2 regions of the Arthrobacter sp. BK1 genome follow, and region 1 is predicted to be linked to the other one. Evidence: predicted binding sites of a transcription regulator. Region 1 holds the regulator's gene; the other holds the start of a gene.
The links. The regulator LexA, encoded in region 1, represses DNA repair genes until DNA is damaged. The targets are predictions, from matches to a motif close to TCGAACANNTGTTCGA.
Positions count from the first base shown of each region.

Region 2: AC1MCA_RS14590 (LexA family protein) is a predicted target of LexA. The motif match lies at 2,593-2,608, and genes of this name have one in related genera.

Region 1 is NZ_CM155263.1:653,995-659,917, reverse strand. Features, by position in the region: gene AC1MCA_RS02935 (ATP-dependent DNA helicase) at 1-805, shown strand, start outside; gene lexA (transcriptional repressor LexA) at 946-1,692, opposite strand; gene AC1MCA_RS02925 (LysM peptidoglycan-binding domain-containing protein) at 2,002-2,403, shown strand; gene AC1MCA_RS02920 (histidinol-phosphate transaminase) at 2,491-3,609, shown strand; gene hisB (imidazoleglycerol-phosphate dehydratase HisB) at 3,672-4,295, shown strand; gene hisH (imidazole glycerol phosphate synthase subunit HisH) at 4,292-5,056, shown strand; gene AC1MCA_RS02905 (hypothetical protein) at 5,057-5,215, shown strand; gene priA (bifunctional 1-(5-phosphoribosyl)-5-((5-phosphoribosylamino)methylideneamino)imidazole-4-carboxamide isomerase/phosphoribosylanthranilate isomerase PriA) at 5,318-5,923, shown strand, end outside.
Region 2 is NZ_CM155263.1:3,201,102-3,207,024, reverse strand. Features, by position in the region: gene AC1MCA_RS14605 (glycoside hydrolase family 26 protein) at 1-364, opposite strand, end outside; gene AC1MCA_RS14600 (protein kinase domain-containing protein) at 625-1,893, shown strand; gene AC1MCA_RS14595 (hypothetical protein) at 1,962-2,438, shown strand; gene AC1MCA_RS14590 (LexA family protein) at 2,622-3,053, shown strand; gene AC1MCA_RS14585 (N-acetyltransferase family protein) at 3,028-3,573, opposite strand; gene AC1MCA_RS14580 (Y-family DNA polymerase) at 3,644-4,942, shown strand; gene AC1MCA_RS14575 (alpha/beta fold hydrolase) at 4,979-5,923, opposite strand, start outside.

The DNA of each region.
Region 1 (5,923 bases):
CCTCAGCGTCGCCGGGAAGCTCCGCGAAGGGCTCTTCGCCGGCCACACCGTGGTGCTGACCTCGGCCACCCTGGCTATCGGATCGGCCTTCGAACCGGCCGCCGGCGGGCTCGGGCTGGTAGGGGAGGGGGCGCCAAGCTGGACCGGCATCGATGTCGGTTCGCCCTTTGACTACCCCAAGCAGGGAATCCTGTATGTAGCCGGGCACCTGCCCAAACCCGGTCGGGGGGCCTCACCGGAAGCCCTCGACGAACTCGAAGCGCTGATCCGTGCGTCAGGGGGCGGTGCACTGTGCCTGTTTTCATCCCGCCGTGCCGCCGAGGAAGCAGCCGAGGCGATGCGTCCACGGCTGGGGCTCAGCATCCTCTGCCAGGGCGACTCCACCATGACGGCCCTGGTAAAGCAGTTCGCTGATGAGCCTGACACCTGCCTCTTCGGGACCATGTCCCTGTGGCAGGGCGTCGACGTTCCGGGCGGATCGTGCCGCCTGGTGGTGATTGACCGCATTCCGTTCCCAAGGCCGGACGATCCCCTGATGACAGCACGCTCCCGTGCCGTGGCACAGGCCGGCGGTAACGGGTTCATGGCGGTTTCGGCCACCCATGCGGCCATCCGGCTGGCACAGGGGGCGGGCCGGCTGATCCGTTCAACCGGCGACAAAGGTGTGGTGGCGGTCCTGGATTCGCGGCTTGCCACTGAGCGGTACGCCGGATTCCTTCGCGCCGCACTTCCGCCGTTCTGGCCCACCACAGACCGCAAAACCGCATTCGCGGCCCTGGAAAGGCTGGCGAAAGACGGCTCTTGATCCGCAGGATCCGGACCGGATCCGGTCCGGGGGAGCGAGCGTGCCTTTCCTGACCACCAACAACGCGGGGTCATTTAACGTCCCTCGGAGTCCTTCCGAGGGACGTTAAATGACCCCGCGTTGCTTTTACCCGAACGGTTTTAGAGTGAGCGCAGGACCGAGACGACCTTGCCCATAATGGTGGCGTGGTCCCCAAGGATGGGCTCGTACTGGGTGTTCTGGGGCAGAAGCCAGGTGTGGCCGTCCCGCTGCCGGAAAGTCTTCACGGTGGCTTCGTCATCCAGGAGTGCGGCCACAATATCGCCATTGACGGCGTCGGCCTGCCTGCGGACAACCACCCAGTCGCCGTCGCAGATGGCGGCGTCCACCATGGAGTCGCCGGCCACGCGCAGCATAAACAGTTCACCCTGCCCCACGAGCTGGCGTGGCAGGGGCATAACATCTTCCACCACCTGATCGGCAAGGATCGGTCCGCCGGCTGCAATCCGGCCCACCAGCGGCACCATTGCCGTGTCCATCGCGGTGGGAAGTTCCGTGACGGTTCCCCCGATTCCGTGCATTACCGCGGGCTTTCCTGAGCCGCTGGGCTTGGTGGACCCGCCGTCCAGGGTGAGGGGCATCAGAACTTCCATGGCGCGCGGACGCTTCGGGTCCCGGCGAAGATACCCCAGCTTCTCCAGCTGTGAGAGCTGGTGCGTGACGCTCGAGAGACTAGCCAGTCCTACGGTGTCGCCGATTTCCCGCATGGATGGGGGATAGCCGTTGTCGTTGACGGAACGCTGGATGGTTTCGAGGATCTTCTTCTGGCGCGCGGTGAGCCCTTTCGGGGTCCGTTGGGGCTGGCGGCCCTGCGGGTTCGCCTTGCCCTCGGCGGCTGGTGCTGCCATGTTCGCCATTGCCTTTCGGTTGCCCGGGTGCTTGTCCGGAGTAATTGTCAGACCCTCCTGATCAACTACTGAGGTGGTTGTTCTTTGATCCAAACGTAGGCCAGCCACAGGGCTTTTTCAAACATTTGTTCTAGCGAGTCTCGACAATGTTCGTTGATAAGTGCTAAAACTAAGAAGGCAAAGTTCGAACATGTGTTCTATTCGCTGATGCGGGATTCGAAACCGGGTCCATTCGGCTCAAGCCGGACACCGCAGGCGGAAGCGCAGAACACACCGGGCAGCACAGTATGGTCCAGGAGGGCTCATTTCATGTCAGCTACATCTGCTTCACACGACTCCCGTCCGCAGTTCGTTTCGGTCCAGCACATCACTGCCGGGCAGGAGAGCAGCAAGTCATTGCCGCCGCTCCGCCTGACCCGCCGCGGCCGGATCGTCCTCTTTGGCATCCCGCTGGTCATCCTGGCCGCCATCCTGCTTTCCCTGGCAGGTTTCCTGAATGCCCCCGCCAAGGCGGCCGATTCCGCTGCAGACCTCACGCTCACTCCGACGGTCTCCGTCACGGTTCAGTCGGGCCAGTCTCTGTGGGCCATTGCCGGTTCGGCGGCGCCCGAACGCGATCCCCGCGATGTCATCGCGGATATAGTCCAGCTGAACAACCTCTCTGCAGGCGGAGTTGTGCCCGGGCAGCAACTGTTCGTTCCCACCAAGTAGGCCTCGGCGCGGCCCGGTTTGCCTTGGACCGGCCCCCGCCGGTCCGTCACATTTTTCGGCGGTCACCGCCGGAACTAAACTGTTCAGGTGAATGACCAGCTAGCGCGTCTGAATCGACTTCCCCTCCGGACCAATCTCCGCGGACTGACACCGTACGGTGCCCCGCAACTCGATGTTCCCATCCTGCTGAACGTCAACGAGAACACCCATGGTGTGCCGGCCGACGTACGGGCCGCCATCAGCGCAGCGGTGACAGAGGCTGCGGCAGGACTCAACCGCTACCCGGACCGGGAGTTCACCGAACTCCGCGAAGCACTGGCCGAGTACCTCGGCCATGGCCTGGACGCCACCAACATCTGGGCTGCCAACGGTTCCAATGAGGTCCTCCAGCAGATCCTCCAGGCTTTCGGCGGTCCGGGCCGCACGGCCCTGGGATTCCCGCCCACGTATTCCATGTACCCCCTCCTCGCCAGCGGCACCGACACCGGATACATCACCGGGCAGCGGTCAGGGGACTACGGGCTGAGTGCAGAATCCGCAGCGCTGCAGGTCAAGGAACTGCAGCCGAACATCGTTTTCCTGTGCTCGCCGAACAACCCCACCGGCACCGGTCTGGGCCTGGACGTTGTCGAGGCCGTCTATGAAGCGGGCGAAGCCAGCCAGACCATCGTGATCGTGGACGAGGCCTACCACGAGTTCGCCCACGACGGTACGCCCAGTGCCCTGACGCTGCTGCCTGGCAGGGAGCGGCTCATTGTTTCCCGCACCATGAGCAAGGCCTTTGCCCTTGCAGGTGCGCGGCTTGGCTACATGGCCGCGGCTCCCGAAGTGACGGATGCCCTCCGCCTGGTCCGGCTGCCGTACCACCTCTCGGCCATCACCCAGGCGACCGGCCTCGCAGCGCTCCGTCACCGGGTTGCCCTGATGGCCGATGTCCAGGACATCAAAGAACAGCGGGACCGAATCGTGACGGAACTGACCCGGATGGGCCTCAAGCCGGCCGCCTCGGATTCGAACTATGTATTCTTCGGCGGCCTGGAGAATCCGCACGAGGTCTGGCAGCAGCTCCTGGACGCAGGCGTACTGGTCCGGGACGTCGGGATCCCCGGCCATCTGCGGGTCACAGCGGGAACTGAGACTGAGACCACAGCCTTCCTGACCTCGCTGGAAGCCATCCTGGCCACCCAGGCCGGGCTGCCCGCCTAAACTTGGAGTACCGGCGCCTTACGGTGCCGCACCACTGACTTCGCCAAAAAGGACATATGACCATGACTTCCACCGGATCGAACGCTGCCGATCGGACCGCGCGCATGGAACGCGCTACCAGTGAATCGTCAGTGCTCGTGGAGATCAACCTTGACGGCACGGGTGTCTCAGACATCGACACGTCTGTCCCGTTCTACGACCACATGTTGACGGCGCTGTGCAAGCACTCGCTCATCGACATGACGGTCAAGGCCACCGGTGACATCCACATCGACGTCCACCACACCGTGGAGGACGTCGCCATCACGTTCGGTGAAGTCCTGCGCACAGCCCTGGGCAACAAAGCCGGGATCCGCAGGTTCGGGGAAGCCACAGTTCCCCTGGACGAGGCACTGGCCCACGCCGTGGTTGATGTCTCCGGCCGCCCATACCTGGTCCACGGGGGCGAGCCCGCCGGGCAGGAATACCACCTGATCGGCGGCCACTTCACAGGGTCACTCACCCGCCACGTCTTCGAGGCCATCACCTTGCACGCCGGCATCTGCCTGCACATGAACGTCATTGCCGGGCGGGATCCCCACCACATCGTCGAGGCCCAGTTCAAGGCTTTCGCGCGCGCCCTGCGCGCCGCCGTCGAGCCTGATCCGCGCGTGGAGGGAATTCCGTCCACCAAGGGTGCCCTGTGAGTGGCCAGATCCTCCGGGACGGCGCCGTGATCGATCCTGCTGCCGGTAAGAAGCCCGTTTCGCCTGAAGGTAAGCCCACTGTCACGGTGCTTGACTACGGATCCGGCAACGTCCGTTCAGCCGTGCGTGCGCTGGAGCGGGCCGGCGCCGAGGTTCTCCTCAGTTCCAAACCCGAGGACGTCCTGAACGCTGACGGGCTCGTAGTTCCCGGCGTGGGAGCCTTCGAGACCGTCATGCGCGAGCTCAAGGCAGTGGACGGCATCCGCCTGATCGGCAGGCGCGTGGCCGGAGGCCGCCCCGTCCTGGCGATCTGCGTCGGCCTGCAGGTGCTGTTTGAGGCCGGCGTGGAACACGGGACCGAAGCTGAGGGAATGGGGGAGTGGCCCGGCAAGGTGGAACTGCTTCCCGCCGACGTTGTGCCGCACATGGGCTGGAACACCGTGGACGTCCCGCAGGGGTCCAAGCTGTTCGCCGGCGTGGAGCAGGAACGCTTCTACTTCGTACATTCCTACGGCGTCCAGGAATGGGACTTCGACGTTATCCAGCCAAGGATGACCGCGCCGCAGGTGACCTGGTCAGAGCATGGTGCCCGTTTCATCGCCGCGGTGGAGAACGGGCCGCTCTGCGCCACCCAGTTCCACCCCGAAAAATCCGGGGACGCCGGTGCCCGCCTGCTGCGGAACTGGGTGGATGGCCTCCGCAAGAAGGGGCCCACGGAAACGGCACCTACGGAAAAAGCACCCGCGGATGGCGACTCCTGAATGTGGTCGATTATCCTCATGGGCCTCGCCGGCCTCCTGGTAGGCGGCGCGCTGTCCTTCCGGCAGCAGCACAAACCGCTGTGGACCCAGATCAGCTTCTACGTCCTGGCCGGAATGTCGTTGCTGGCCGCGTACCTGCTGACACTTCCCGGCGCCTGACGCCGCCTGGCTGACGCCCGCCTGCCCGGAGCGGCCAGGAACACACCAAGGCACCAACCAGCCAAGCTCTTTCCAGTAACACCACACCGAAGAGGATTTGAGATGACCACCGCAACCGATCTGCCGGTTCTCGAACTGCTGCCCGCCGTCGACGTCGTCAATGGCCAGGCCGTAAGGCTGGTCCAGGGGGAAGCCGGCAGCGAAACCAGCTATGGGACCCCGCTCGACGCTGCCCTCAACTGGCAGGAGCAAGGCGCGGAATGGGTCCACCTGGTGGACCTTGACGCTGCCTTCGGCCGCGGCTCCAACGCAGACCTGCTCCGCGAAGTAGTGGGCCGGCTGGACATCAAGGTGGAGCTGTCCGGTGGGCTCCGGGACGACGAATCGCTGGAGGCGGCACTGGATCTGGGCGTGGCCCGGGTCAACCTCGGCACCGCAGCGCTGGAAAACCCGGAGTGGACCCGGCGGGCCATCGAACGCTTCGGCGACAAAATCGCCGTCGGGCTCGACGTCCGCGGGACTACCCTGGCCGGCCGGGGCTGGACCAAGGAAGGTGGCGACCTCTGGGAGGTCCTGGGGCGGCTTGAAGAAGCCGGCTGCGCCCGCTACGTGGTCACGGACGTCACCAAGGACGGAACCCTTCAGGGGCCTAACGTCGAGCTGCTGCGCCGGATGGTGGAAAAGACCGGCAAGCCGGTGGTGGCTTCA
Region 2 (5,923 bases), 2.1 Mb from region 1:
TGTCCTCCGTGTCATAGGGAAATTCGGAGGAAAGAACGGTTACCGCTGGTTTATGCCCAAGCTCGAACGAATATTGGGCCAGGGCCTTGGCATGCCAGTCCAGGTCCACACCAAACAACTGCCCGTTTGCCGGCACCAATGACGCACGGTCTGCCACCTCGCACACCGGACCGGTGGGGACGGGTTTTCCGGCCTGGCCCTGCTGTTGGTTGTGCCCTTGCGAGCTTGCGGACAGGCTGTTGAAGACCGCGGCTCCGCCAACGACGGCCGCGATGATTCCTGTGATCGCCAGGGCCTGCCGGAACTTCGGGGAACCCTTCCGCTGCCTGCCGCCGTTACCTTGCTCCGGAGTCACCGTTGACATCCGCGCCACCCCCACCTGGCCAGCCGTTCATCGATCCTTGTTTCCGGGCATGCCGGCATTCCCGGAGGTTACGCCGGACGGGCCCCACTTTCCAGAGTCTTTTGCCACTATGGCTCCTTCTCAGGACATGCGGCTCCAGGTCTCCGCGCGGGCCCTTCGCTGACTCCTTTCCTGTCGCCTTCCTTGTGGGTGACGAATGGCGTCCCGAGACTCGCATATAGTAAGGGGGCTTATGATCTGAGATATACAGTGTGCCGCAAATGCATCGGAAGGAACGCGTAGTGGCGGAATCGTCGAGCTCCATCAGCAGTGAAGTGCTCGGCGAACGATACCGGCTGGGCGAGGTGATTGGCCGCGGTGGGATGTCCTCCGTCTACCGGGCCAAGGATGAAAACCTGGGTCGGGACGTAGCGCTGAAGCTCTTCGCGCCCCAGCCCCATGACGCGGACGAACTCAAACGCCAGGAAGCTGAGATCATGCTGCTGGCAACCCTGAACCATCCCAGTCTTGTCACGTTGTTCGATACCGGCATCGACATCCGCATCCCGGATGAGCCCCGGCCGTTCCTGACGATGGAACTCATTGAGGGACAGGATCTGCGCAGCCGGATCCGACACAGCGCAGTCCCATTGGACGAACTCGCCGTCATCGGAGCCGGGATCGCTGACGGGCTCTCCTACGTCCACGGTCTCGGGATCATTCACCGTGATATCAAGCCCGGCAACATCCTCTTGGTGCAGACCCGCCCCGGGGAACCGGTGCGGGCGAAAGTCACCGATTTCGGCATCGCACGAATCGCCGATTCAACACGCCTCACGGTCACCGGAGCAATGGTCGGCACTGCGGCGTATCTCAGCCCCGAACAGGCCCTGGGCTCCCCGCTGAGTCCCGCCACAGATATCTATTCGCTCGGCCTGGTCCTGCTTGAATGCATCAAACAGGCAACGGAGTACCCCGGCAGCGCTGTGGAATCCGCCGTGGCCAGACTTTACCGTGCACCGACCATTCCCCAGGACCTTCCAGCCGGGTGGGCCGACCTGATCCGCTCGATGACCGCTATGGATCCGCTTGAACGCCCCAAATCCGCCGACATCGAGGCGGCCCTGCGGCAGGCCCTTGTCTCCCCGACATCCACCCCCGGTGAACTTGCACGCGAAACCATCCGCGTACTGCCAGCCAGGCCGTTCAGGGCGCCATCTATCACTGCAGGACCGCCCTCCCCCAACTGGTCAGCCAGCCCAACCAAAGGACGCTCCAAGTCCAATGCTTCCTCCGAGGCCACCCAGTCGTTGACAAGAGCCGACGTACCCAAACCGGGCACTCCTCGAGAAACACGCCGCCCCTCCCGGAAGGGACAAAAGCTGGCACTCCCCATGGCCATCCTGGTCCTTCTTGGACTGGCAGGAGGAGTAGTCGCACTTACCGCAAGCCAGGCCCCTCCGTCCCCTTCCGGCGTCGCGACCTACCCTGTGGTCACTGGCACACTGGGAGACCACCTCCAGGAACTTCAAAAGAGCGTGCAACCATGACGGGCCGTCACTCCCGAGGTCAGCGCTGCCGAGCACACGGAGCCCGTTTCGCCGCAGCCCTTTTGCTTGTGTGCGGACTCGTCGGCTGCGGTATCTCCGATTCCGGGCTGCAGCGCGACACCGCCCACCGTCTCCAGGAACTTGTGCTCGGCGTGACCCAGGCTGCGGCCGTGAATGACCACGCCACCGCGCTCACACGTCTAAACAACCTGCAAGCAGAAGTTGAATTTGCGGCCCGCAGCGGCCGTATATCCGAGGACCGGCGCCGAAGTATCATGACCAACGCGGCCGCACTGCAGGCCGATCTCGCTGGCCTTGTTGACGCCGCCGCTGAGGCTGCAATGGCTGCTGAGAAGGCGGCTGCTGCCGCCGCCGCGGAAGCAGCCGAGGTCGAGAAAGCCAAAGCTGACGCCGAATCCGCGACGAAGGCTGCACTGACACAGGAAGGCACCGCACCAGCCCAGGTAGCCCCTGCGCCGCTGCCCGCCCCTGAGCCGCAGCAGGGAAAAGGCAACGAGGGCAAGGGCAAGAACAAGAACGATTGAAGGGACCATTCTGGTCCTGGTGCCCTGCCCACGGCCACCTAACCCCTCAAACACCGCCTCCGGCTCGTCAAATAGGCCACAGTCAGCACATCCTGCATCTAATGCGAATGCCCACTTCTGCTCTTTGTCGGCCCCTGGCGCTACACTGAATGAATCGAACATATATTCGAATAAAGGTGTGTTGTGGGCGTAATCGTGGGTCCCCGTGTGCTAGATGCGGGCATTTCCTTGTTGTCGGTGCTGATCTCCCCTGTGCCCGTCGCGGCGGGGTTTCCCTCGCCGGCGCAGGACTATTTTGACGGCCGGATCGACCTGAACCAGCACCTGATCAAGGACATCACCAGCACGTATGTGGTGCGGGTGTCCGGGGACTCCATGGAGGGTGCCGGCATCAGCGACGGCGACGAACTGATCGTCAACCGCGCCCTCGAACCGCGCGACGGCTGTGTCGTCGTCGCGGTCCTGGATGGGGAACTCACGGTGAAGCGGCTGCGGATCACGGGCACCGGCGTCGTGCTTCAGGCCGAGAACCCCGCCTACCCGGACATCCGCGTCCCGGCCCTGGCGGACCTGGTCATCTGGGGTGTCGCTACGCGGTGCCTTCACCATGTTTAGGCGGTTGGGAAGAAAGGTCCGCACCGGAAAGGCGGACCATGCGGAGCTCGCGCACGCCGTCCTCCACATTCACGGTCCCGTCGGCCACGAACCCGTGTTTGCGGTAGAAGGCCTGCGCCCGGGGATTCGGATCGGCCACCCAGAGCGCTGCCGAATCGTAAGGGCCGACGACGGCATCCAGGAGGGCGGCGCCGGCGCCGGTCCCGTGCGCAGCAGCAACAACGTACAGCACATACAGGTGGGTGCCCCACTGCAAGCCGGGGCTCTGCGGGGGGCCCGCCATCGCGATCCCAATCACCTCGCCGTCGCGCTCGGCCACTGCGACGCGGTTGGCGCGGTAGCGCTCATCGCTGAGCGCTACCGTCCAGAACCGTTCCCGGGCGGCGGGCAATCCCGGATCGTCCAGGACGCTGTCCGCCATCACGCCGCGGTACGTCTCACGCCACGACAACACATTCACGCGCGCCATCTCGGCAGCATCCTCAACGCGGGCGCGGCGCACCTTCACCGGGTTATCCATAGCCGAAACTCTACCGAGAGCTGCGGCTGGCACGGCGGCCACAATCCGCGCCCCGCGCACGGGTGGTGCAATGAGTAAACCGGCCATGATGCGGCGGATGCCGCAGATCGCCCACGTGGACGTGAACTGCTTCTACGCCTCGGCCGAGCGCGCCTTCGATCCGTCGCTGGAAGGCAAGCCCGTGGTGGTGCTGTCCAACAACGACGGCTGCGCGGTCACCCGCTCCCCCGAGGCAAAAGCCCTCGGCATCAGCGTGGGTGAACCGTGGTTCAAACTCGCCCCGAGGGCCAGGGAATGGGGGCTGGTTGCCCTCTCCAGCAACTACGAGCTCTACGGCGACATCAGCGCCCGGGTCATGGAACTGCTGGGACGCTACTCTGCATGGCTGGAGGTGTACAGCATCGACGAGGCGTTCCTCGGCGTCAAAGGCACCCCTGCCGAACTGCTGGCCCTCGGCAGGGCAATGAAAACCGCCGTCCGCCGGAACGTGGGCGTGCCGGTCTGCGTGGGGATCGCGACGACGAAAACCCTCGCGAAGCTGGCCAACCAGTGGGCGAAGAACAACCGTGCCTTCGGCGGGGTCTGCCACTGGGACTCGGTGCCCGCCGTCGAACGGGAAGGCCTGATGCGGCGCCTGTCCGTGGTTGAGATCTGGGGCGTGGCCACCCGCCTCACCAAACGGCTGAACGTCCTGGGCATCTTTTCGATCCTTGACCTCTGCCGCGCCGATCCGGTCATGATGCGGGATAGGTTCTCCGTGGTCATGATGCGAACCGTCCTGGAACTGCAGGGAACGCCCTGCATCCCCATGGAGGAGGTGCGGATCGGGCGCGACCAGCTGATCTTTTCCCGTTCCTTCGCCACCCCCATCACCACGTCAGCCGGGATCCGGCAGGTCATGAGCGTGTACGGGCAGCAGGCCTCGGCACGGCTCGCCAAACACGGGCTGCAGGCCAAGGTCCTCACCGCATTCGCCGGAACCTCACACTTCAACCCCAAAGACACCTCTTATCCGTCGGTGTGCATTCCGCTGCCGATGCCCACAGCGGATCCGGTGATCCTCACCAAGGCCTCGCACGCGCTGCTGCCCCTCATCCATGAGGGCGTCAAATACGCCAGGGCCGGAATCATGGTCACGGACCTGCGGCCCACCGGGAACCAGGCGCCTCTGTCACTGTTCGAGAACCCGCACGAGGAACGCCACATCGGATCACTGCTGGAAGACGTGGCCCGACGGTACGGCCGCGGCTCCATCGGCCTCGGCCACGCCGGCATCCGGGGCGGGCCGGACTGGTCCATGAAACGGGACATGCTCTCCCCCCGATACACCACCCACTGGGACGAACTGCCCCTCGTCAAGGCGGCCTAGCCGGACCAAAACAGAGCGGACCTCCGTCCGGGCCGGCTAATCCCCCCGGAACAGGAAAGCCCGGATGGCGTCAGCCATCGGCTTGGCCTGGGTCCAGTGCAGGTAATGCCCGCCTTCAAGGGTGACGATCTCCTGCCGTTCAACATTCTTCAGGAGGTTTTGCGTCGCCGCAGCCTTGGTATCCAGCGAACCGGACTTGTCATCGGCAAGGAACGCCAGAACGGGCATGTCATCCGGGTAGGTGACTCCCCTGAGCGCTGCGGCATTGTTCGCGATCCGGGCTGTTTCGTCAGCCACGGCGGCATTGCCGAAGTTCCAGCTCCCCATCAGGCGCATGCGCTGCAGCTCGTCCTCGGTATACGCGTCACTGTCCGGGTTGACCAGGTCAGGGGCCAGCCATGCGACGGTGCGGACCAGGCCGGCGACCGAGAGGGCCCGCCCCCAATTGAAGCCTGCCTCTGGTTCCGGTACTGGGTCGCTCCCCGGCTTAGGTACCGACGCGTCGATTTCGATCACGGCAGACACCTCGGCCGGATACCTGTTCGCGTAATCGAGCAGGTAGAAGCCGGCGATGGAATGCCCCGCCAGGATGTAGGGCTGCCTGACCTGAAGTTTGGCCAGCGCTTCATGGAGCTCGGTGCTGATGTTCTCGTTGGTCCGCGGACCGGCTTCCATATCGCTGTAGCCATAACCGAACCCCTCCACCACCATGACATCGAAGCCGTCGAGTTCGCGGACCAGAGGAGCGAAGTCGAGGCCCGGAGCCGGGGTTCCCAGGCCGCTGAGGAGGACGACCGGCTGGACTCCGTTCCCGTTCCGGTAGACGTTCAGGGCGCCGCCGCTCACCGTGACCCGCTCACCGTAGGGTTTGATGCTCGCTTTCTCCACCGGCTCCAGGATCAGATTGATCACCGTGGAGGCGAGGATCAGCCCCAGGATGACCAGCCCCACGATGCCCGCCGCCCGCAACGGGCGCCTGCG